3 regions of the Bradyrhizobium sp. USDA 4516 genome follow, and region 1 is predicted to be linked to each of the others. Evidence: riboswitches for the same ligand, from Rfam matches in the RefSeq annotation. Region 1 holds a riboswitch; each other region holds the start of a gene.

What was found. A riboswitch is a leader RNA that binds a small molecule or an ion and turns the genes downstream of it on or off. The one in region 1 is predicted to bind cobalamin.
Positions count from the first base shown of each region.
Region 2: another riboswitch for cobalamin. It lies ahead of metE (5-methyltetrahydropteroyltriglutamate--homocysteine S-methyltransferase); the one in region 1 lies ahead of ACVI1L_RS22940 (ribonucleotide reductase N-terminal alpha domain-containing protein).
Region 3: another riboswitch for cobalamin. It lies ahead of ACVI1L_RS09050 (TonB-dependent receptor); the one in region 1 lies ahead of ACVI1L_RS22940 (ribonucleotide reductase N-terminal alpha domain-containing protein).

Region 1 covers NZ_JBSRXT010000001.1:4,948,144-4,956,386, forward strand. Annotated here, with positions in the region: gene ACVI1L_RS22930 (hypothetical protein) at 1-116, opposite strand, end outside; gene ACVI1L_RS22935 (SPASM domain-containing protein) at 497-1,378, opposite strand; cobalamin riboswitch at 2,753-2,968, shown strand; gene ACVI1L_RS22940 (ribonucleotide reductase N-terminal alpha domain-containing protein) at 3,065-4,303, shown strand; partial or broken gene ACVI1L_RS22945 (IS5 family transposase) at 4,345-5,105, shown strand; gene ACVI1L_RS22950 (hypothetical protein) at 5,128-5,856, shown strand; gene ACVI1L_RS22955 (ribonucleotide-diphosphate reductase subunit beta) at 5,886-6,920, shown strand; gene ACVI1L_RS22960 (cytochrome P450) at 7,507-8,243, shown strand, end outside.
Region 2 covers NZ_JBSRXT010000001.1:5,512,469-5,520,711, reverse strand. Annotated here, with positions in the region: gene metE (5-methyltetrahydropteroyltriglutamate--homocysteine S-methyltransferase) at 1-2,004, opposite strand, end outside; cobalamin riboswitch at 2,103-2,304, opposite strand; gene ACVI1L_RS25240 (nodulate formation efficiency C protein) at 3,537-4,376, shown strand; gene ACVI1L_RS25235 (thermonuclease family protein) at 5,062-5,787, shown strand; gene ACVI1L_RS25230 (carbonic anhydrase) at 5,799-6,542, shown strand.
Region 3 covers NZ_JBSRXT010000001.1:1,925,443-1,933,685, forward strand. Annotated here, with positions in the region: gene ACVI1L_RS09045 (PepSY domain-containing protein) at 1-1,063, opposite strand, end outside; gene ACVI1L_RS09050 (TonB-dependent receptor) at 1,066-3,339, opposite strand; cobalamin riboswitch at 3,445-3,639, opposite strand; gene ACVI1L_RS09055 (CobW family GTP-binding protein) at 3,868-4,797, opposite strand; gene ACVI1L_RS09060 (amidohydrolase family protein) at 4,799-6,289, opposite strand; gene ACVI1L_RS09065 (hypothetical protein) at 6,443-6,835, opposite strand; gene ACVI1L_RS09070 (ABC transporter ATP-binding protein/permease) at 6,988-8,243, opposite strand, start outside.

The DNA of each region.
Region 1 (8,243 bases):
TGCACATCTGCCAGCTGCTGCTCAAAGTAGGCTAGCTGCGGTTGCCGTTGTTCCACGGTTGTCTCGGACGCAGCGGGACGATTATCGGCAGGGTTGATATTGTCAAATTGGTTCATGGTCGCGTCTCCGCTTGCATCGGTCTCGGCGCCTCGGTACTAGCGGTGGCTGTCCAAAACCTGACGTAGCCCCCAAGCAAGACAGAGAATGATAGCGAACCAGGGCGGCACCCAAGGCGATGCTGTGTGTTCGCGTCGCGAAAAGGAGAGCGCAGGATGACAAATCCTTCAACTGAGGTTCGAACTGAAATGCGATGCGAGGACCTCGATCCAACGCTCAGCTCGCGATCGCGACGATCCCAGGCCTGTCATCGTGATGATCGGTCTGCCATTGGCCGAGTTCGCGATTGATGAGAGGAGAGCGTATCGCTCCTTCAGCCGGATAATCCCTCCCCTCTAGTCCAGCTGGTGCGGCGAGCTTCCATTGGTATGGCCATTCCTCACAGCGCGCGGGCAGGGGCCCTGCAGCATTCCGGCTCCGGTTTGGCAAATTCACACGTCCTGCAAAGCAGAAAGCCATCTGTACCGTTCATGCGGTCGGCGATTTCGCTAAATATCCGGCCTTCGAACAGATCTTCGTACTCGTCGCGCAAAAGATTCCCAAGGACATGACGCCGCTCAAAATCCATGCAGCACAAAGTAACATCGCCGTTTGGAAGAAGGACATTCCGATGTTGCTGTTTCCCATTGCATGTCAGGGTGCCGGCGATCGGCTGCCGCGGGGTGATCATTTTCGGATCTATATGTCCTCGCCTGCTACTCAGCGGCCGCAAGCGTTGCAGCTTTTTGGCGGGGATTACATCGGCTAGATCAGGATGGATTTTACCCAGGATCACAAATTGAATCGAGGGAATGTTTGCCTCAATCAGTCGGCGCATGACATTGATGTAGTTTTTTCCGACGAGGCGGCTGTTCATATAAGTGCCGTCGTCGGGAACGTGCACGACGAAAGTCTTGAACCGGAGCATTTGCAGGCGTCGAACGTCAGTCCCGTTCATTCCAACAAGGGTCGTGAAGATCCGGACGTCGTGGCCGCGTGCGTAAGCATGCTCAACCATCGTGCTGCAATGCGGATGCAACCAGGGTTCCGAATATCCGGAAAAACTAATGCCAGTAGCTGTCGGTACGCGTGAGAGACATTGCTTGAAATCCTGAACACCCAGATGCTTGGCTTGGGATACGGGCCTTTGGCGATCTGCAAACTTGTCCTGGGAGCAATAAGAACATCTGACGATGCAGCCGGTGGTCGTGGTTATCTCCAATACCCGATGGCCGGGCTCAACCACACGCAACTCTTGTAAGACCCTAGGGTATGCCGTCATGTATCTGGTCCTTTCAGGTGCCGGAGCAGGCAATTGCCGCAGATCGAGCGCAGCTAACGCGGCGTCGCGCCTTGCCTGAAACGATCGCAACCGGAGTTTGGACGTTGGGCGAGATGCCTTGAATGAAGCCCGTGCCTTGCCACGCTGGTTTCGACAACAGGGTACAGGAGGACCAGTCCGGCGCTCCTCTCTCTGGGTGTCGATTGCCGCCTACCACCATGTCTGCGCCTAGCATCCTCCTTTCCTCCAGAAACACGTCAGCTCGACAGCTCTTGATGTTGTCGAGGAGAGCCGCAAATAGGGCTCCGGGAGGTGCTCGATCCTGAGGACCACATCATCTCCGTGTCGCCGGACCGCGCAGTCAATCGCCGACATGGGACCGCCCAGAGGCGACATACGTTGTTCCGATCGCGTCCGAAATGCCAAGCTTGTTTGCCAAACAGTCGTGGCTTGCGCCGAATCCTGCAACATGACGTCGGGTACGATTCAAGCGCGTCGGGCGTGATCCAGCATGGCCCTGGAGGCTTTCGCGTGTTGCGAAGATTGCTCTGGGACGCGATGAGAGGCGCGACGATCCGGAAATCCTGATGGACGCGGCCGAGTAAGTAGGACCAACCTGGCTTCTTTGGGCACCGAACAGTAGGCGAAGCCTTTATCGGCAGATCGCGAGAATGGGCCAGACAATTGGTTCGCTACAAACATGCACCGGGCACGTGCCGAATTGATCAGAAGGGCGGCGACCTAGATGCGCCGCGACCAAATCGATCTGCTATGCGCGCCGAACAGCAGCTATACTGGCTAGAAAGATATTGACAAGGCGATCCCGGTGGGACGCGCCGCCGCGGACTTGCTCCTTCATTGTGAGACAAGGCTTGCGCCGACGGTAAATTCACGAAGGGAGCCGGTTTCGTCGCGCTTACAGCGGCTTAGCCGCTGCGAGCTCGATGAGCTTTCGTGTTCTTCAGGGCCGTCAGCCGTTCGAGCAGCGAGATCGCACGGGGAGCGTCGTGCGTCGAGGAGCTGACTGCGTCGGCTACGTCCATGATAGCTTTCCAGCGCCTTAGACACGATTTCATCTGGATCGTTGACGCTGATAGCTTCGAAGATCTTGAGCTGAAGATCCGCTCATACTCATCGGAACGGAAAAAACGGTCTCAGAGCCTTTGGTAGGATCTACGTTCCAGATCAGCATAGACTGATGAATGGTCGGCCGGATTTCTGGATTGATTTGCCTGAACAGCCACAGGTGGACGTATATGGATAGCGGAACATACCGGTGCTCGGCGTCGGCCACTCCATTCATTGACTTCGCGGTGTCCTCTTCTGACTTGATGTACCCCAAACGAGACTTGACGAATCTCGGCAAGTGACGCCTAGATGTAGATCTGTCATGGTTCTTCCATCCTTTATCTTGTAGGACAGGAAGCTAAGAGGGAACCCGGTGCGCCGAACGGCTACTCCGGGGCTGCCCCCGCAACTGTAAGCGGTGAGCGGTTGTCATCATGGGCCACTGGCGCAGAAACGCGCCGGGAAGGTCGACAGCCGCAGCGACCCGCAAGCCAGGAGACCTGCCGCGACAGAACAAACGTCCTCGGGCGGGGTGCCCCGGTGGAGCGCTTGCACTGAGGGACGTTTGTCTCCTGCAAGTCGTCCGTGGCCCCGGCTCCAAACATCGCGGGGTTGCCGATGTCGCCGTCTTTTGATTTCGATCAGCAGGGTCATCTCGTTACACCATCCAGTGTGCGGGCAGCGCAAGCACAGGCAGCGCTTGCCCCGCTTCAGCGGTCTGTTGCGCCGCCTCCATCGCTGGCCCCGCTGCCGCGTCCCCTCGCGCCAGCTCCAAAGCCGTCCGACCTTGCACTTGATCGATCGCGCGACAGCCTCCTGACATCGTTCGGCAAGCTGACATTGACCGACCGTTATCTGCTCGCGGGCGAAGGCGTCCAGGACATGTTTGCGCGGGTATCGTGCGCGTTTGCGGACGATGTCGCACATGCTCAGCGTCTATATGATGCAATGTCCCGACTGTGGTTCATGCCGGCGACGCCGGTGCTCTCGAATGGCGGCAGCTTGCGTGGTCTACCCATTTCATGCTTCCTCAATTCGGTCTCGGATTCGCTCGAAGGTATTGTCGGCGCCTGGAACGAGAACGTCTGGCTTGCCTCCAACGGCGGCGGCATCGGTACCTACTGGGGGAATGTTCGCTCGATCGGCGAGAAGGTTAAGGGCGGTGTCACCTCGGGCATCATCCCGTTTATCCACGTCATGGACGGCCTGACGCTGGCGATCAGTCAAGGCTCGTTGCGGCGCGGCTCGGCGGCAGTCTATCTCGATGTCCAACATCCCGAGATAGAGGAGTTCCTTGAGATCCGGAAGTCGTCCGGCGACTTCAATCGTAAGAGCCTCAACCTGCATCACGGCATCAACGTTACTGACGAATTTATGCATGCCGTGCGAGCCGGGACAGCGTTCGCGCTTCGCAGTCCAAAGACCAGCGAAATGGTTCGCGAGATCGACGCTCGCCAGCTGTGGCAACGTATCCTCGAGAACCGGCTGCAGACCGGCGAGCCTTATCTCTTGTTCATCGACACCGTGAACCGCGCCCTTCCCAAGCACCAGCGCGACCTCGGCCTCAAGGTCTCGACCTCCAATTTGTGCAGCGAAATTACCCTGCCGACCGGCATCGATCATCGCGACGAGGAGCGCACCGCGGTGTGCTGTCTCTCATCGCTCAATCTCGAGACATGGGACCGGTGGAGCGAGGAGCCGGGCTTCATCGAAGACATCATGCGTTTCCTTGACAACGTGCTCACCCACTTCATCACGGTGGCGCCGGAGGGCATGAGGCGTGCCCGCTATGCTGCCCTACGCGAGCGCTCCGTCGGCCTAGGACCGATCGACATTCAGGATTCCCAAGCGGTTTGATCGCTGATTCATAGAGTTCCGTGATTCGAGACACGGAGCAGATGGTGGCGGCGAAACGATATGAGCTGACGGAGGCGCAATGGGCGAGGATTGCGCCACTGCTGCCGGGGAAAGCTGGCGACCCGGGACGTACGGCTGCGGACAATCGACTGTTCGTCAACGGATGTTTGTGGGTTTTGCGATCGGGCGCACACTGGAGCGACCTGCCGGAACGGTACGGCAAGTGGAAAACGGTGCATCAGCGCTTCAGCCGCTGGTGCCATGCCGGCGTCTGGGAGTGCGTGTTCGCTGCTCTGACCGCCGATCGCGACAACCAGTATCTGATGATCGACAGCACCATCGTTCGCGCCCACCAGCAGGCGACGAGCGGAAAAGGGGGGCCAAAGATCAGGCGCTGGGGCGTTCCCGAGGTGGACTGACCACCAAGATCCACATGCTGGCTGATGCGCTCGGCCGTCCGCTCCGCTTCATCGTCACGGCTGGGCAAGTTAATGACATCACCCAGGCGCCGGCACTGCTCCACGGCCAAAGCGGCGATGCCGTGCTCGCCGACAAGGCCTATGACAGCAACGCCCTGCGTGCGATCATCGCGGAAATCGGCGCAACGGCGGTGATCCCGTCAAACCGCACCCGCAGGATCATCATTCCGCACGACGCCGACGCATACAAACAGCGCAACCGCATCGAGCGCTGCTTTGGCCAGCTCAAACACTTCCGACGCTTGGCAACCCGTTATGACAGGCGATCTGACAACTTTACCGGCTTCATCCATCTCGCTGCCGCAATGATCTGGATGCAATGAATGTCGATCGGTCCTAGGCGTCATGGGCTTCCACTCGTTCCTTCAGGCCAAGGGCATTCCGATGGAGAGCGTCCTGGCCAAGTCGTTCAATCTGAACATGTTCCGGAAAATCCGGCGGGATGCCGACGCGGCGTCGGTGACGCTCGCTCGCGAGCGCGGCCCTTGCCCGGATGCGCTGGAACGCGGCGTGATGGCGCGATTCAGCCATAAGATCGCAATTGCGCCGACCGCCTCGATCAGCATTATCTGCGGCGGCACGAGCGCTTGCATCGAGCCAGTCCCGGCCAACATTTACACCCATAAGACATTGTCTGGCGCCATCTCAGTGCGCAATCCGCATCTCGCCAGGGTACTCACGGCCAAGGGCGCCAACACCCCGGCGATATGGCAGTCGATCATAGCGCACGAGGGATCGGTCGCTCATCTCGACATCCTCTCGGAGCACGAGAAAGCGATCTTTCGCACCGCTTTCGAGATTGACCAGCGCTGGATCATCGAGCTCGCCGCCGACCGCGCGCCGTTCATCTGCCAGAGTCAATCGATCAACCTCTATCTGGCGGCCGACGTCGATAAGTGGGATCTCCATATGCTGCATTGGACGGCATGGGAGCGCGGATTGAAAAGCCTCTATTACTGCCGTTCGAAGTCGATCTCGCGCGCAGCGTTCGCCGGCAAAATCAGCGGCCGTGACGAGGCGGAACGACCGCAGCCGCAGCGCACCGACTATGAGGAGTGCCTTGCATGTCAGTGATTGACCTCTCGGCTGTCGATCCGCGCACGTTGATCGGCAAGGGACGGGTCGGCCTCCTGGACTCGACCGGAAGCTATGACGTTGATCGCTATGGCTGGGCTTACGAGTTCTGGAAGCGTCAGCAGCAGACCCATTGGATGGGCGAGGAGGTTCCGCTCGGCTCCGACCTCAAGGATTGGGCGTCGGATCGTGTCACTGCCAACGAGCGCGCGCTGCTCACCCAGATATTCCGCTTCTTCACTCAATCGGACATCGAGGTCGGTGACAATTATCTCAAACGCTACATCCCGATTTTCCAGCCGCTCACCGTGCAGATGATGATGGCTGCCTTCACCAATATGGAGACCGTCCATATTGACGCCTATGCGTTGTTGCTCAAGACGCTTGGCATGCCCAAGGCCGAGTTCGAGGCATTCCGCGGCTATGCGCAGATGCGCGCCAAGGCTGACTACATGCACGAATTCGGCGTCCATACTGTGGCCGACGTCGCTCGCACCCTGGCCATGTTCGGTGCCTTTACTGAAGGCATGGCTTTGTTCGCGAGCTTTGCCATGCTGCTTAACTTTCCGCGGCACAACAAGATGAACGGCATGGGACAAATCGTAAGCTGGTCAGTGCGCGACGAGAGTCTCCACTGCGAGGGCATCATCAAGCTATTTCACGAATGGCACCGCGAAACTGGCGCGGTGACGAGCTCCGTTCGCGACGACATCATCGATGTCGCCAGGACCATGGTGAAGCTGGAGGAAAACTTCGTTGATCTCGCCTTTGGTCTCGGCGAGATCGACGGCATGCGCCCTGAGCAGATCCATGCCTATGTCCGCTATGTCGCCGATTGGCGGCTGACCCAGCTCGGGATTACCCCGGTCTTCGATTTTTTTGAGGCTGGTCAGAGCGGGTTTACCCAGCTCAAGCCGCATCCATTGCCCTGGCTGGTCGAGATCCTCAATGGGGTCGAGCACGCCAACTTCTTCGAGCAGCGCGCTACGGAGTACTCCAAGGCCGCGAGCCGCGGCAGCTGGGACGGCGAAGAGGGAGTATGGGCTACTTTCGGCCGTATCTAGCACGAACGCAACAACGCTTTTGCGCTTCGATTCTGGTGCACCTAGGATTTTTCGCGAAAGTCCGCTGGAGACCGCGCAGCAAGGCCACATCGCGTGACACCGATCTGGTCCGCTCGAAATGATTATCGCAGACCCGTGACAGCAAAGCCGCTGGATCTGGCGCCACTCACCATCAGTCGCTGAGGTCCTTATGCTTGTGGAGGATCGGCCGTCATGGCGTCGACAGAGCAGGCAGTCGATGGTGAACCTGCGCACGCGGCCGGCGCTCAAACGCGTATGTGTTGCGAGTTTGACAAGCTTAGCCTCGCGGCATGCGGGTGGCGGAGCTGCGTTCTGAACTTGCGCCCCTTTACAGCGCAGCCCTGGCGCCGAACCATGGGATGATGGCTCTCGGCCAGCCACAAACAGATCGATATGGAAAGTCAATGCGGTTCTGACTGCCGGAAATGGTAGGAGAGGCCGCCTCGCGCTTTGAGATACTCTGTTGGAGCGAGGACATGCTCGCAACCAACACACCAGGGCGGTCGGGGATAGCGACTATGCGGACCCGTATGCTCTCGAATGAGCAAAATCTGCGGAGCCCATCATGAAAGCGAGATCGGCACGTAGAGCCGATGGGGCGTCGAGTATCCCGCTGAGCAAGCTGGATGTAAGCGAAGCCAAGCGCTTTCAGGATGACAGCATATGGGGGTACTTCGAGCGGCTGCGAAGGGAGGATCCCGTTCACTACTGCCAAGACAGCCGCTATGGCCCCTATTGGTCCGTCACGAAGTACCGCGATATTGTCGCGGTGGATACAAACCATAAGGCATTCTCATCAGAGCAGGGTGTCACGATCGTCGACGTGCCTGACGAGCACTGGACCCCGAGCTTCATCAAGATGGGCCCTCCAAAACACGCCCGGCAGCGCAACACCGTAAGTCCGATAGTTGCACCGGATAACCTGGCGAAGCTTGAAAGTCTGATCCGCTCGAGGGTCAGGGTGATTCTGGACGGCTTGCCGCGCAATGATCCGTTCAATTGGGTGAATATGGTCTCGATCGAGCTGACGACGCAGATGCTCGCCACGCTTTTCGACTTTCCCTTCGAAGACCGTCGGCTCCTGACCTATTGGTCAGATGTAGCTGTCACACCTCCGAGAGCCGGCCATGCCATCGACAGCTGGGAAAAGCGAAGGACAATCCTGTCCGGATGTCTTGAGTATTTCACACGACTTTGGAACGAGCGCATTAATGCCGAGCCGCGGCTGGACCTGATTTCCTTGATGGCACATTCGCCCGACACGCGCCATATGGAGCCGGATGAGTTTCTCGGCAATCTAAT
Region 2 (8,243 bases), 560 kb from region 1:
CTCCGAGTAGCACATATGCGTATGAATCTGCGTTCGATCAGCAACGCCCGATGAGCAGATGCGGAAGCTATCCCCGGCCCACTCAAGATAGGCCGCCCACTCCGATCGACGCAAGGGTAATCCTTCGCGGAGTGCAGCTTCGTCGATCTGAATCATGGTCGCCCCGGCTGTCTCGAGATCGCGCACTTCGTCTCGGATCGCGAGCGCAATCTGGCGGCAGACCTCGCCTCTTGGAATATCATCGCGAACAAACGACCAGTTCAAGATCGTTACCGGTCCGGTCAACATTGCCTTCACCGGCTTGCCGGTCAGTGACTGCGCGTAGCGCCACCAGTCGACGGTGATCGGCTTTGGCCGCAAAACATCTCCGAATAGGATCGGTGGCCTGACACAGCGCGAGCCATAGGATTGCACCCAACCATTCCTGGTAAATGCGAAGCCGGCGAGTTGCTCGCCGAAGTACTGCACCATATCATTGCGCTCAAACTCGCCATGTACGAGGACGTCCAGACCGATGTCCTCTTGCCAGCGTATAGCGCGCGCAGTCTCCTCCTTGAGGAATTTGTCATATTGCTCGTCGCTGATCGCGCCTCGCGCGTGTGCCGCACGGGCATTACGGACCTCTATAGTCTGCGGGAACGATCCGATCGTCGTGGTAGGAAAAGCCGGTAGTGCGAAGCGCTTGCGTTGGATCTCGGCACGACGGACAAATGGGCTGGCGCGCCGGCGCATGGTTTGGTCGATAGCTTTCATCCGCACAGCGAGATTGGCATCACGAATCTTCGGCGAAGTTCGGCGGGCGGTCGCGGCACGTTGCGATTCCGCAACAGCTTCCGCAACGTTCTGGTCACCTGCGAGCGCTTGCGCCAGGATCGCAAGCTCACGCATCTTCTGAACCGAGAAAGCAAGCCAGCTCTTGACATCGGAAGCGAGCCCGATCTCGAGTTCAACATCGACCGGCACATGAAGCAGCGAGCAGGATGGAGCGATCTGGACACGGTGCCTGTCTAGCTTCGCAACGGCGGGCTCCAGCTGCTGGCGGAGTACCGACAGATCCGACCGCCACACATTTCGTCCGTCGATGACACCAAGCGACATGATGAGATCGCGTCGGCGGGCAGCTATAATCCGCTCCAACAGCTTCGGCGCGCGAACTAGATCCGCATGCAGTCCGGCAACGGGCATGTTCAACGCCGTATCCAGATTGTCGCCGAGATCGCCAAAATAGCTGGCGACCATGATCTTGACGTCCGGGGCCTCCGTGGTGAGCCGGTCATAGGCGTGCAGCAAAGATTTTCGCGAATCCTCATCCAGATCAAGGGCCAGGCAGGGCTCGTCGCATTGAACCCAGTCTGCTCCCCGTTTGGCCAGTTCCTGCAGAACCTCGACATAGACCGGTATCAGGTCATCCAGGAGCGACAGGGGCCGGAACGCAGGATCCGCACTCTTGCCAAGCTTCAAGAATGTGACCGGCCCGATCAGGACAGGGCGGGTCTGGAACCCAAGGGCCTTGGCTTCCTCGTACTCCTCGACAGGCTTGCGAGAGGACAGGCGGAACGTCTGTCCCCGATGAAATTCAGGGACCATGTAGTGGTAGTTGGTGTCGAACCACTTGGTCATTTCCTGTGCGGGCGCGCCATATCCGCCCGATCCGTGGCTGCAACTCGAAGTCTGGCGGTCCCACTGTGAACCGCGGGCCATCTCGAAGTACGTCTTGAGCGAAACCGGTCCGGTTTTCGAGGCGTACATTTCCGGGATGGCACCAACCATGACGGAGGTGTCGAGCACCTGGTCGTACAACGAGAAATCGTTGGACGGAATGACGGTGACACCGAGGGATCTTTGGCGGGCCCAGTTCGCAGCACGCAGGCCAGCTGCGTCCTCGAGCAATTGCTGTTCGCTGATTGCGCCGGCCCAGTAACTTTCGAGCGCGCGTTTGAGCTCGCGCCTCGGACCGATCCGAGGCGTTCCAAGCGTAGCAACCGGAAGGGAGAGAAGAGACATAGCGCTAACCCCGTAGTTGGGGGCAAAGGCCATGGCGGACGCAAGCAGGATCGCCCGAGCGGCGGCTGCTTGGCGCACCACCGGGACACCCCGCCCGTGGACGTATATTGGTCGAGGCAGGTCTCCTGGCTCGCGGGTCATCGCCGCTGTCCGGCCTTCCCGAAGCCGCACCGGCTTCAGTGACTTTGTTGGACAGCGGCTCGCCGCTTACAGTTGCGGGGGCAGCGCCGGCCTGTTCACCGGCTTCCCTCTTAGCTCCGGATCCAGCAGGACCGGAGAACCTCTACGATTTGGATTATCGGCAACAGACCTCTTCCGTCAACCTCTCAGATGACTCTCTCACGTCAATGCTGCCATCGGTGACTCAAATGGCCATTTAACGTCGAAAGTTGACCACGACTGGAAGCTCTCTCCAATATATGTGCCGAAAGAATTGTCGAAGGCGCAAGTCGCGGCGCTTCCAGCGTGCCGGCGTCCTGCCTCTCGACAGCCAAGAACCGCCGCCAGGGGCAAAACAGCTGCACAAGCTTCATCAGCATACCCGGCGCGCATGTTGATCTACGAGCCAACCAATACTGGTAGGCGACTTGCGGCCTCCGATGCCGATAATACCCGGGCACGCACATCGAATCGCCTCAACGAACGCTGGGAGGCCCGCAATGAAGAAAATGGCTGTTTGGAGCGCGGTCGGCGTCTTTGCTGTCACCGTCTTTGCGGTCGGCCTATTCGGGTGATTGGTGAAAGCGTTCATGAATCAACCCGACAGACAGATGCTCTCGAGAATGTTGAGCAACGCGAGAGGAAATTAGCGCGACTTGATCGTTTCTCGCTTGCCGGCCGCCGCGACTGGAAACAGCGGCTCATCCGACCATGAATGCGTAGCCGAGGCCGCTGGACGATTGACAAGATCGAACCATCGTGCGCGTAGGCAGAAACGCGCGCGCCATATCATTTGCCTGCCTGACGACGCGCTTCCGAACGATTCCGCGCGCCCGGCGGTGACGAGCGACTTTTGCTTATCGTCAATTACGAGCCGATAGAGATCGGCTGATAGAGATCGCAGGGCGTTCGGGTGAGCACACCGGACCGGACGGTCCAACAGCTTTCAAAGGTGCCTCCCGATTTCTCATCCGTAAATCGGCAGCGGCCTTCGCCTGCGCCTCGAAGATCTGTGCGACAAAAGCTGAACCGGCCTACGCGGATCGGCGGAATGGAAACATAGAAACGAATGCAGGTCGGAAAGCGGACAAATACTGCACAAATCCGGCGCGATTTGCCGGCTATTTCCTGGCACGAAGGATGCAAGCTCAAGGGTGCCCAGGCTTCTCCTCTTGGGCAGGTCCAGCACAGCAAATTGAGGTTGTGGCTGGCCCACTGAAGTTAGCGGCGCGTGACATCGAGGGGACAGCGCCTGCTCGCGCGGGACATCGGCAGGCGCCCGTGTCACGTTGCCGCTAACTTCTTCCAATCGAGGATAGCATTGAAGGCTGCCCGCTTTGACGTGTGGATGAAAAACCGATGGTTCGGCCGTTATGAAGAGAATGTCTGCAAGAGGCTTGCTCTGTCTCTGTCAATCGCTGATTTTCCTTGCTGGGCTGGTTGCGACGGGCAACGCGGCGCGAGCCGGCGAAAGCGCGCTCGTCGAACGAGTCAAGTCAAACTGGCGAACGCAAGACGGTGAGACAATCGAGCACATTGTCTCCAAAGTTTCGAAAGTGGCGCAATTCGTCCCTCGAAACTGGGGAATCGCCGAAGGCATCGACCACACCGAGTATGTTTACCTTTCCTGGACCAGGCATCAGGATAACAGATCAGACGAGCATTACGTTATTACCTGGAAGGTTGGGACCGACGGAAAGATTGAAGTTGCGTCTCCCTATGCAAAGCCTATCGAACTCGGCTGGCGCGCCCTGGCGCTTTCACTCATCGCCAGTGAAGTCACCGACGGCGAAAAAGACGCAAACCTTCGTTTTCTGCATAATCCGGTCAATTTCAACTTTGTCACGACCGCGCAAGGCAAGCTCGGCGATCTGCTCCGGCACGGCCGCTGTCATATCATCGAACCTGTAGTCGTGGATTACGTTAGGGCGGCGAATGACAAGCCGACCGAGAAAGCGGACCGGTGGCGCGTTCTGCTGTTGGTGAACTGCAACATACCAGGCCCCCGCTACTTCACCCAAAATGGGGTCATCACCTTCGACAAGCGGGAAGGACACGATTGGGAGCCGCAATCTTTCCTTGCCAAAAGGATTGCGACTTTTCCTCCGGGGTCCTGGTTCCATCACATAGATCGAAATGAACGGGACGCGCTGGAGGGGGTGCGAAGGGCCTCGACAACTGATCAGGATGGCATCGCTACTCATGAGCGCTGAGCGCCTCGGCCCCACACCAGGATCCATCCGCCGGAAAATTTAGGCGTCCCAGCCATGCAAGTAGGAGGCAGGCTCCCTCCGGCCTGCAAGCCCAATGGGGAAAAGCCACGCATCAGGATGCCTCTTGCCCCAACAGATTCGCGGCGGAACTAGTGCGACGAGATACAACCGCGCTCTCGCCGGCGCGCCACGGGAGGCCGATCTTTTTTTGAGCAATCACTCTTATCGTGCGTTGTCCCGACTTCCGCTTTCCGCACCATGATGAACCTCGCGCAGTCCTGTCGAACGAGCAATCAAAAGAGGCTTAGCATCGCCGCTTCTTCCGTTCGGCGGCGAAGACTACCACCCGCCCCGCTTCTTCCGAGCCTTTGGAGAAATGGCGTGCCAGGAGCCGTATTCCTGGCTCGCGAGTGCAGCGCTGAAACATGCGGGATCTTCCTTTAGGTCCCAGGGAAGAGGGAGAGTCAGCTGGAGTGCCAGAAGCACATCGAAAAATGCTCCCAAAGAAATCTCTTGAATCTCACCCAGCGTCAGGTCGTAGGCTGAAAATATAAGCAAGCCTCCACAACAGCATCGTCGAACGATGCAGACGCGATGACATATGTCCAGTCAAGCAGTCGGCTGTGACGACACCGGATCGCTGCGATTTTGTGAGCCGATGAACCATGAGCGAAAGGATATTAGGATGAAGTACCGCGTAATGATGGCAGCATTGCTCGCTATCATCGCGTCTCCTGTTTGCGCGGCGAAACTGAGCGGTGCTCCCCAAATCCTCGACGCCAATACGATAGAGATCGAACGAACGCGAATTCGGCTCTCGGGTATCGAAGCCCCCGAGACTGATCAGATTTGCCTGGATGCTCATGGCCGGAAATGGGCCTGCGGAGTAGCGGCTCGCGACGCCCTTATCAACTACTCGAAAGGACGAATATGGGATTGTCAGACCGCAGGAGTAGACAAGTACGGCAGGTCTCTTGGCAGTTGCTTCATCGAGGGCCAGGACGTGAACGCCTGGATGGTAAGCTCCGGTTGGGCGCTGTCATCCGAGCCATCCGCCCATGTTTACGTCATCAATGAGGTGGCGGCGAGCAGTGCCTTTGCCGGTCTGTGGTCGGGGGCATTCATCACCCCCTGGGACTGGCGCCGCCGCAACAAGAGCACGATCATTGTCGGCGCGAGCTCGGTGCCGAACGATGCCCAGGAACTCCTGCTCGGATCCGCTCTGCTATCTGACCCACCGTCGCCCGACTGCCTGATAAAGGGCACCGTCGAACGTAACGGCGAGCGCACGTATCACTCTCCTGGGCAACTCAGTTACGGACAAATCGACATGACGAAGAAACCGGCTGAACGCTGGTTCTGCAGCGAAAACGAGGCCGAAGCCGTGGGGTGGCATAGAGCCGCGCGATAGAGGTCCTATCCATGCATGCAGACCGTTCACAGGATGACCCCTATCCGACCGAGCTCGCGCCTTCGCGCCGCTCGCTGTTGCTGTTCGCTATTTCGGCATTTGTCGTGCCGTTTGGCGGCAACATTGTCGAGGCGAAGCAAGCAACAGCGCCGCCGAAGCCGGATAACCAGCTCTCGCCCGACGCTGCGTTGAAGCGGCTGATGGAGGGTAACGATCGTTATGTGCAGAGCGTGTCGCGAGGGCGCGATCTGGAACGCGAGCGCCGGCTTTTAGTCGATAGTCAGAATCCATATGCGGCGATTCTGAGCTGCGCCGATTCGCGGGTAGCGCCCGAGCTTGCCTTTGACAGCGGACTTGGTGATTTATTCGTATGCCGCCTCGCCGGCAACTTCGTCAATGATGACACGCTAGCTAGCCTGGAGTATGCGGTTGCCGTACTGAATACGCCGTTGATCCTGGTACTCGGTCACGATCACTGCGGCGCGATAGACGCCACGATCAACTCGCTTGACGAAGGCAAGCCGGCGCCGGGACATATCCGCTCTCTCGTCAGCGCGCTCGCGCCTGCCGTGAGAGGGTCGGGCCACCAACCAGGTGATAGCTCCGCCGATGCGATCCGGCAGAACGTGATCGATAATGTCAATAAACTCAAATCCGCCAGCCCGATCCTGAACCCGGCTGTTGAGCAGAAAACACTAAAGATCATCGGCGGTCTATATCGGCTCGAAACCGGCAGAGTCGACGTATTGGGCTGACGCTGGTGCCTTCTCGCGATCGCCCAGGCATTTGCAGGTCCATCAGGCTGCATCAAGTACACCGGACGTGATCCGCTTCACGATTGTCATAGCTTCGGGATAATGTTTTGCGTGGTCTCCTGATACTGGTCATATTCTTCGTACGTGTGTTGGCAACGCGCGGGCCAGCACCAGGAATCACGATATCGCGGCCGATGGTGGTCATTATCGCTGTCTGCGGCAGCGTTGCGACGGCCACGCAGATTTACCCGCGGCCATCGCCGCCCGTGGAGAGGCTATCCTTCGCGTAATTGGTTTTGTGGCCTTATGGCGCGTTCGAAGAGACGGCGATTTCACGGAACTGGTCCATGCCGACGCTTCGGCGGCTCTCTGAAGCCGCGATCCGCCAGGGGCCGATGCTGTCCGCCCGCTGGCGGCACGCGACAGTCCATTGCTGAGCGATGAACAGTTGACATAGTTGGAACCGAATGACCGCAAGATTGTAGCGGCCGGCTCCGCCGGTTCTATCCCCGGCGTCTCACCCAGCCCGCCTGAGCCTAACGAATCCTCCCTCCAACAATTCTGAATTGTACGCTCGGCCATTGAGCGCAATGGTTGTTGTGTCGTTTGGACTAGGCATGAAGCCCGTTTCCAGCAGCTTCTCGAGTAGGGCTGGGCGCGCCAACTGCTCCGGAAGCGGAAAACCTCTACGCGGCGTCTCGAAGATGAATGCGCCGAAATCTGGTGCCCCGCCGGCCCTGCTCCAATATTTTGGTCCTCCGGAGGGTTATGAATAAGACGCACGCCGCTGGAGGGGTCCGTCGCGGCCGTATATCGATGCCCTTTGATTTCATAGGTCATACTCGGCTGGTCGGCATCAGGCAGGAGACCCAAGTGGTTCAGTCTCTCGACCATTTACCCTGGGGCGGATTGGGTGCCGTGGGAAAACTTGTGGGGAACGGCGAATGAGACATCGTATGCCGCCTCCTTGGCCATGGCGGACGACGATGGCCGGGTTCATTGATGATCCGACCAAATAGATCATGATCCTCTTGTGTCCAGGCGTACTCTCCTAAAGACCCTTGGGATCCGCCGCCGTTGATTTCATTGAAATCCATACAGCTGTCCTTCTGTGCAATCTCTTGCAGATCCTCCCCGCCGGTGCTGCCACGGTTCGGTCTAGACGCCTCGACATCGAGAGAGAAGGTCTAGGAGGCTTGGCTTTCGAGAAGCTGACGCGTTTCGGGGAGACTGAGCGCACCGGCACGCGCGGCGGTCGTGGATCACAGGAAAGGTGATGTCTCGGGTCCAGGCCTCGAGCTTAGGTCGATAAGCCCAGGCGAACGACCTACAATCATCGACCTTAGGCCGACACCGAGAAAGGGGCGGGGTGCCATCCTAAACCTTCCTGCAATCCCTCCCGTGGACGAGGGGGCTCCACTGCGAGATGGGTCGATCCGGCGATCGGCCGGCATGCTGTTGGACGCAATATCGAACCGGTTGAGGGAGCTATACGAGCCGGATCGTCCGACCTTGGCGATCAAGCAGGGCTGAAGATTACATAGAGGAGAATTGCGACGACGATGGCTGTCCAACCCACCGATGATAGGAAAAGCGCTACTCGCGTCGGCATGTGTCGATTTCTCATGTATCAGTCAACGAAGAGGCCGCCAGTGTTAGAAACGCAGCCTCGCCGCATTTGTGTGAGCTCACGTACGCCGC
Region 3 (8,243 bases), 3.0 Mb from region 1:
TCCGCGCACCGGTCACAGGATCGGCGATGCTGCGGCCGCCGTTGCCGTCGTCGAGCAACATTAACCGGTGTCCGCCGATCCAGACGAAGCGGGCCTCCACCGCAGGCATCGATGGCGACGACTGGAAGCCGGCGACGATGTCGGCCGTGTCATGGCCGCTATAGCCGATCGCGATCTCGCGGGTGACGCCGCGGCCGGAGAACGCGCCGCCGGGATTGAGCGACAGCCAGCCGCTAAACATCCAGGTCAAGACGCAGATGCCGCCGACCAGGCCGGCGATGTGATGCCAGGCCATCCAGCCGCGATAGGGCGAGACGGCGCCATCAGCGTAGCGGCGCATCAGCCGCAGGCGGAGGACGCCGATCCAGAAGCCGGTGACCGCGACGACAAGACAGACACCCGAGATCCACAGCACCACATCCCGCCACAGCGGGCCGTCCTTGCGCAACACGGTCGGATAGATCCAGTGCGGGATCGAGCCGAGCCAATTCCAGATCCGCTCGCAACGCGTGGTGTCGAGCGCGATCTCGCCGGTGCGCGAGGAAACATAGAGCTCGGTGCCATCGGCGTCGCCGAGACCGATCAGATAGAGCGGCCGCAACGGATCGAAGCGCGACGTGACTGACCATTGGTCGCGCGTGATCGTTTCGATCAAGCGAGGCTGCAAGGCATGCGGATGATGAGCGGCAATGGCCAGCGCCTGGTCCGGCGTGATCCGGTCAATCACGCTGCCGTCGGTCGCCGAAATGGTGATCGTCCCTCCCTTCCAGCCGGTCACCCGATAGACGGGCGTGTCGTCCATCATCGAAAGCCGCAGGTCACGCGGATAACGCTCGACACCTGCGATCGCCATCGCGCGATCAGGCGTGACCCGCACCTTGCTCCAGGGAATGACAGGAAGCGCGGCGAGGCGCTCGCTGTCGGTAAGGCGCGGAAAGGCCACGTACATCATGACAAGGCCGGAGATGAACCACATCGCGAACAGGAGACACGTCGCAATGCCGATCCAGCGATGGACGATATAGAGCCACCGCCGCCCGCGCCGGATCAGAGCGTTGCGCATGGTCAGAACTTCACGTTGACGGACAATTCGGCGGTACGCGGCATGCCTAGCAGCCACTGCCCGGTGCCGTTCGAGGTCACCGCGTAAGCCTTGTCGAACAGGTTGTAGACGCGGAACGCGACCGTGGTGCGGTTATCCGGCTTCCACCTGACGCCGCCATTGACCACATTGTAGCCCGGACGCAGCTGGGTGTTGGCAAGATCGGAGTACATCGCACCGACGATCTGCACGCCGCCATAGACCGACCAGTTGGGCGCGAAATCCCAGGTCAGCCAGACATTCGAGACCTGCTGCGGCACGTTGACCGGGACATTGCCGTTGAAGCTGACGATCTTGCCGCCGACCACCTGGCTGTTGTTGTCGTATCTGGCGCGCAACAGCGCAAGATTGGCGTCGACGCGCCAGCCGTCGTTCAGCGCGAGCCCGATCGATCCTTCGACCCCGCGGGATGATTGCTGGCCGATCTGCAATGCCACGCCGCCGGTAGGGTTGCCGGGATCGGGAATCGTGAGCCCGGTCTTGACGATCTCGTAGGCAGCCAGCGTCCACTCGCCGCGGCCGCCCCAGAACGACTGCTTGACCCCGATCTCGGTCTGCTTGCCGGTCGCAAGCTGGAATGTCTTCTGCGTGGTCGACAGTGAGATCAGATTGCTGACCGGATCGACGCCGACCGCGTACTGGCCATAGAACGCGAGGTTCTTGATCGGCTCGTAAACGAGGCCCGCGCGCCAGCTAGTGCCCGATAGCGTCGTCTCAAAACTGTTTGCCGGCGTCTTGTAGTCGGTGCGGTCCACTTCGGGGCGATCATACCTGACCCCGGTCACCAGCGACAACTGATCGGTCAGCGAGAGCCGATCCTCGGCGAACAGCGCGTATTGATTGACGATCGCGTTGAAGCCCGGCGTGGTCGCCGTCGTCGTGGCGAAGAACGATCCGGGATCGAACACATAAGGATTGACCGACGACGCGCCGCCATAGGGCGAGTTGTTGGTATGGGTGAAGTCGATCCGGTTGACGTCGAACCCGGCGACGACCTGGTTCGCAAGGCCGAACACGTGGCCGCTGAAGGTCGTATCCATCCGGTTGCCGAGCTGCTTCTGGTCGTGGAAGATCTCGATATAGCTCGTGCGATCGATCAGCTGGGTCTTCGGATTCCAGGTGTAGTTCTCGATGTCGCGCCAGTGCCGCTCGCTGGTCAGGTAATACAGCGTGTTGTTGACCTTGATGCCGTCGGCGACGTCCCACTCGGTCTTGAACCGGGTCCAGCTGTCCTGATAGCGGATCGCGCTGTCCGCTGCATTGTAGTTCTTGAAGCGCAGCGCGTCCTGGATCGCGCCGTTGATCAGCGGCGTGCCGAAATAGCGCGACGGGCTGCGATCGCCGTAATCTTCCGAGAGCGTGAAGGCGAGATTGTCCGACGCCTGCACCCGCACGGCAGCGGAGACCACCGCGTTCGAGGTCTTGTCGCGATCGACCCAGCTGTCCGACATGTTGCCGGTGGCGTTGATGCGGTACGACACATTGGGATTGATCGGACCGGTGCTGTCCACCGAGAGCCGCCGCGTCATGTTGCTGTCGAGCGAAACCTCGGCCTCGTTATAGGGCGTGCTCTGCGGCTTCTTCGGAATCACGTTGATGACGCCGCCGATCGCGCCTTCGCCGTACAGCACCGAGGCCGGGCCGCGCAGCACTTCGATGCGCTGCGTCGACCAGGTGTCGTAGGGGAACGTCAGCGTGCCGGAGCCGATATAGAAGCGCGTGCCGTCATACAGCGTCATCACCGAGTTGCTGCCGGCAAAGCCGCGGGTGCTGAACGACAGGCCGCCATTGCCTGGCGCCGGCGTTGCGACGAACCCGGCCGCGTCCTGGGTGACGGCATCGAGCACATTATGCTGGCCGCGTTCAGCGATGGTCTGCGCCGTGATGATCTCGACGCTGGCCGGTGTCTGCAGCGGCGTCAGGTTGAGACGACTGCCGGTGCCGCCCTGCGTGGTGGCATTGAGCGTCGGCGATGCCGATCCCCGTACGCCCGACGCTGCGACGCGCGGCGTGTTGCCGGTTGTTGCGATCGTCGCGGGCCTCGGCCGCGCCGCGGCGGCCACGGCACGGCTTCGCGCCGCGGGCTTCGGCCTTGCCACAGCGGAAGGCGCGACCTCGATCGGATCGAGCCTGGTTGGTGGCGGTGTTTGTGCCGAGCCTTCGGCCGGCAACAGCGATGACAGGGAGCAGACGAGACCGAGGCGCCATTTGCGCGCAACGGGAGAGGACGGAGACATGAAAGGACTCGCGGTAACGTGGCACGTCACCGCGAACGCGGATGGCGCATTGCCGAAAAGGCAGTGCTCCGATCCCACCAGGACGCCCCCGCCCGATGTGCTCGCGTATGACCACGACTGACGGCAGGTCTCCTGGCTCACGGGTCATCGCCTGTCGACGCCTTCCCGGGCCGCTGGCCCAGTGGCAAATTGACGAAAGGCTCGCCGTTTACAGTTGCGGGGACAGCTGCGGCATTGGGGTTACCCTCGCACCGCATTCCCTTTTGATCCCCGAAGGGAACCGTCGGCAAAAACGATAGGTGGTGCCGGCAAGGCTGTCAATTCGATGCGATTGTCGCACACATGCTTTGCGAGATGCTGCGGCGGCGATGACACAGCGACGTCGAGGGCTGACGCCGAAAGGCAACCCGTCATCCTGAGGAGCGGGGCACGCGCGTCTCGAAGGATGCACGGCCCGGCTGGCGGCCGATTCATCCTTCGAGACGCCGCTTCGCGGCTCCTCAGGATGACGGGAAACGTAGGTTCGCGTCACTGAGCCTCGACGCATCCCTGCATCACCTCATCAATCTCCGCGCGCGACAGCGCACCCATCTCGGCGATGAACACGATGCGCGTGCGCGGCACGCCGGGCGACGGCACGCCGCCCGCAGCCAGGGTCGCCCGGCCGCCGGCGAGTTGAAGCACGGTCAGCCGCCCGGGCTGCTCCACCGTCTCGAACAATCCCTTCGCCCGCGCCAGCTTCGGCGCCAGTCTGCCGATCGCCTGCTGCAAGCGCGGCAGCACGACGGGCCGCTCCGAGGTCCAGCTCAGCGTGTCGAAGCGATCGGACGACGGCCGTCGCGGCGCGGTCTCGCGCGGCGCCGACACATGATCGAGGTCCGCTGGGAACAGCAGCGCGGCCGGCACCTCGCCATGCAAGGCATCGACCACCACGGCCGCCGGACGCACCGCGCGCACGGCGTCGCGGATCGCGGCGCACGCAGCGGCGTCAGTCAGATCGACCTTGCTCAGCGCCACCACATCCGCCGCCCGGAGCTGCGAGCGCAGCAGCGCATCGTTCAGCATCGCCGCAGGCTGCGTCGCGTCGACCACGCACAGCACGGTCTCCAGCGGCGCCTCCTTCCAGATCACGGGATCCATCAGGTTGCGCACGATGTCGGCGGGATCGGCGATCCCGCTGGTCTCGATCACGATGAATTCGGGACGCGGATCACGCCGCAGCAACGTGGCGAGCGTGCGCAGCAGGTCGCCCTCCAGCGTGCAGCAGATGCAGCCATTGCTCAGGCTGACCACGCCGTCGCTGGCGCCGGCGATCAGCTCGGCGTCGATATTGATCGCACCGAAATCGTTGACCACGGCGGCGATGCGCCGCCCTTGCGCATGCGCCAGCAGATGGTTGACGACCGTGGTCTTGCCCGCCCCGAGGAAGCCCGCGACCAGCAGGATCGGGACCGGCACCTCAGCCCCCCGTGATAGGCCGGCGCACCGGCCGGCCGGGACGCGCCGCGACATCGAGCACACCATCGCTGATCAGCGGCTGGCCGCTGACCACGAGATGCCGCACGCCCTCCGCCGGACGATTCATCGCCGAGAAGGTCGCGCGATCGCTCAGCGTCTCGTAGTCGAACACCACAACATCGGCGTCGGCGCCGACCTGCAGCCGGCCCTTGGCCCGCATCGCCGGCGTGCTCGCCGACAGGATCTCGGCCGGGATCAGCGCGCATTTGCGGATGCCCTCGAGCAGCGACACTTTCTTGCGCTCGCGCACCCATTCACGGATGAAGCGGGTGAAGCAGCCGGCCGAGCGCGGATGCGAGGTGGCATCGTCGGGCAGCGGCCAGGCGTCGCCGCTGTAGGGGCGGCCGTCCGACAGCGTCCACGGCATCGCGTCGGAGGCGATCGCGCCGCCCGGATACAGCACCGCCATATCGAGCAGATCGCGATGATGCGCGTTGTTCTCGATGTCGAGCACATGCCACAGCACCAAGGTCGAGGGCTCTTCGGCCTGTGCCGCCAGCAATTCCTCGCGGCTGCCGAAGCGGTGACCGTCGGTCACGCGCTGCACCGAATCGTAGCCGAGGCCGTTGCGCTCCTCGAATTTCGGATCGCTGAAGAAGGTCGCCGCCAGCACGGTCGAGCCGGTGCCGTAGGGATAGGCCTCCACCGTGATCGGCAGGCCCTGCGCCTGCGCTTTCGCGATCAGCGCGACACAGCGCTCGATATCCGTCTTGCTCGACGAGTTGAAGTGGCAGATGTGCATATGCGCGCCGGTGGCGCCGGCATAGCCGATCAGGCGGATATAGGCTTCCGCCGCGCTCTCGGGATCGATCCGCGACATGTAGGCGACGTGGGTAAAGGTCGGCACCGCATGATCCGCCGCGAGCTGGCACACCGCGGTCAATTCCTGCACGCCGGCGCCCGGCGCATAGGCGTTGAGAATGCCGATGCCGATGCCGCCCTCGTTCAGTGCATTGGCGAGGCGCTCCAGGATGCCGCCGACCTCGCCTTCGGTCGCGACGTTTTCGATCCAGCGGCGATCGCGCATCGCGGCACCAAACGATTCCAGCGAGCTCTCCGAATTCGAGCCGGTCATCGCACCGATGCGCGCGAAGGCCCAGTTGGCGGCGGCGCCGTAGTTCAGCACCCTGCCCTTCTCGGCCTGGCGCTTGTACCAGGACGCGACCGGCAACACGCCGGCCTCGAGGTCGAGCGAGGTCGTCACCCCGTCGAACGCCTGCATGCGGTCGGCTGGAATGGTCTGGCCATGCGCGTGCAGGTCGATGAAGCCCGGCGCCACCACGAGCCCGGTCGCGTCGATCTGCCGTTCGGAACCGCCGAGGCCGGTGCCGACCGCGGCGATCTTGCCGTCGACCACGGCGACATCGCCGATCGCGTCCATCCCGCTGGCCGGATCCACCACCCGGCCGCCGCTGATCACCAAGCCACCCATCTCGCCACTCCCCGCATTCCGAAACCGACCGGTCTCCTGTCGAGCACAGAGAAGCGCATCGCACTGATCGCAGCAAGCCGGCCAGGGTTGTGGCGACATGCTGTGACGGAATATCCGCCGCGCCGTGATGGCGATTGCAGAGTGAGGCCCTTCCTACGTTCCGGTTGCACGCCGCGACGGCAGCCCGCGCCAGAGATCGGGGCCGGGCTTCACGCGGCTCGTCACGAGTTTCGGCGGCGTGCGGTCCCTGGCGATCGCCGCCTCGACCGCACGTTTGAGCCTGACGTTGTCGATCTTCGCCAGGAATCGCCGGATGACGGCCTCCTGATCCGCGCCCTGACCGGAGATCGCCGCGCACAGCTCCGCGGTCGTCCTGCGGAAGAAGTGGAAGGCGTCATCGGCCGCGCCACCCAGCCGGTCGACCTCGCCGGCCACACCGAGCGCGTGCATCCGATCGTCGTCGCCCAGCGTCACTGCGAAGCGCAGCACGGCAAGCTGCCAGGCACGGAGCAGCTTGCTCTCCGGTTCGGTCGCATTCTCGCGCATCAGTCGAACACCCCGCGCGCCTGACGTCCTTCGGCTGTCGAGGGAGGTCGGGCGCGGCGCGACTATCCTTGCGCGGGAATAGGTTTTCGAGGGGAGCGCGCGCCCGATCGCATAGGAATCGCATAGGCGGAGCGCGCCGAGGCCCAATTCGCTCAGATCCCCTCGAACTGCAGTCGCGCCAGCCGGGCGTAGAGTCCGCCCGCGGCGACCAGTTCGGCGTGGGTGCCCTGCTCGACGATCCTGCCCTGGTCCATCACCATGATGCGGTCGCAGGACAAGACGGTCGCCAGCCGATGCGCGATCACCAGCGTGGTGCGGTGGCGCATCAGTTCCTCCAGCGCGGTCTGCACCAGCGTCTCGCTCTCGGCGTCGAGCGCCGAGGTCGCCTCGTCGAGCAGCAGCAGCGGCGCATCGCGCAGGATCGCGCGTGCGATCGCGATGCGCTGGCGCTGGCCGCCTGACAGCGTCACGCCGCGCTCGCCGAGCTGGGTGTCGAAGCCTTCGGGCAAGCGGCGCAGGAATTCGGTGGCATGGGCGAGATCGGCGGCACGCTCGACCTCGGCGTCGGTCGCATCGGGCCGGCCGAACCGGATGTTCTCGCGGGCGCTGGCGGCGAACACCACGGAATCCTGCGGCACCAGCGCGATGCGCGCGCGCACCTCGGCCGGATCGGCCTGCCGAATCGACACGCCGTCGAGCGAGATGGTGCCCGATTTCGGATCGTAGAAGCGCAGCAGCAGATGGAACAGCGTGCTCTTGCCGGCGCCGGACGGGCCGACGATCGCGACCTTCTCACCTGACCGGACCGAGAGCGACACTTCATCGACCGCAAGCGCGTTGGGCCGGGTCGGATAGGCGAAGCTGACATTGTCGAAGCCGACATCGCCGCGCGCCGGCTGCGGCAGCGCGCGCGGCGACGCGGGCGCCGCGATCTGCGGCCTGACGCGCAAGATCTCGAACAGCCGCTCGGCGGCGCCCGATGCGGCCGAGACCTCGCCCCAGACCTCGCTGAGCTGGCCGAGGCCGCTCGCGGCGAACGCCGTATAGAGAATGAACTGGCCGAGCCGGCCCGGACTGATGGTTCCGACCAGCACGTCGTGCGAGCCGACCCAGAGGATCACGACGACGCTGGCGAACACGATGAAGATGACGATCAACGTCAGCACCGCCCGCGCTTTGGTCGAGCTGCGCGCGGCTTGATAGGCCTGCTCGACCTCGCCGGCAAAGCGCGTCCTGGCAAGCCGTTCGCCAGTATAGGCCTGCACGGTGCGGATCGCGTTGACCAGCTCGGAGGCATAGGCGCTGGCATCGGCCAGCGTATCTTGGGCGGTGCGCGACAGCCGCCGCACCCAGCGGCCGAACGCCACCAGCGGAATCACGATGATCGGGATCGCGAGCAGCACGAAGC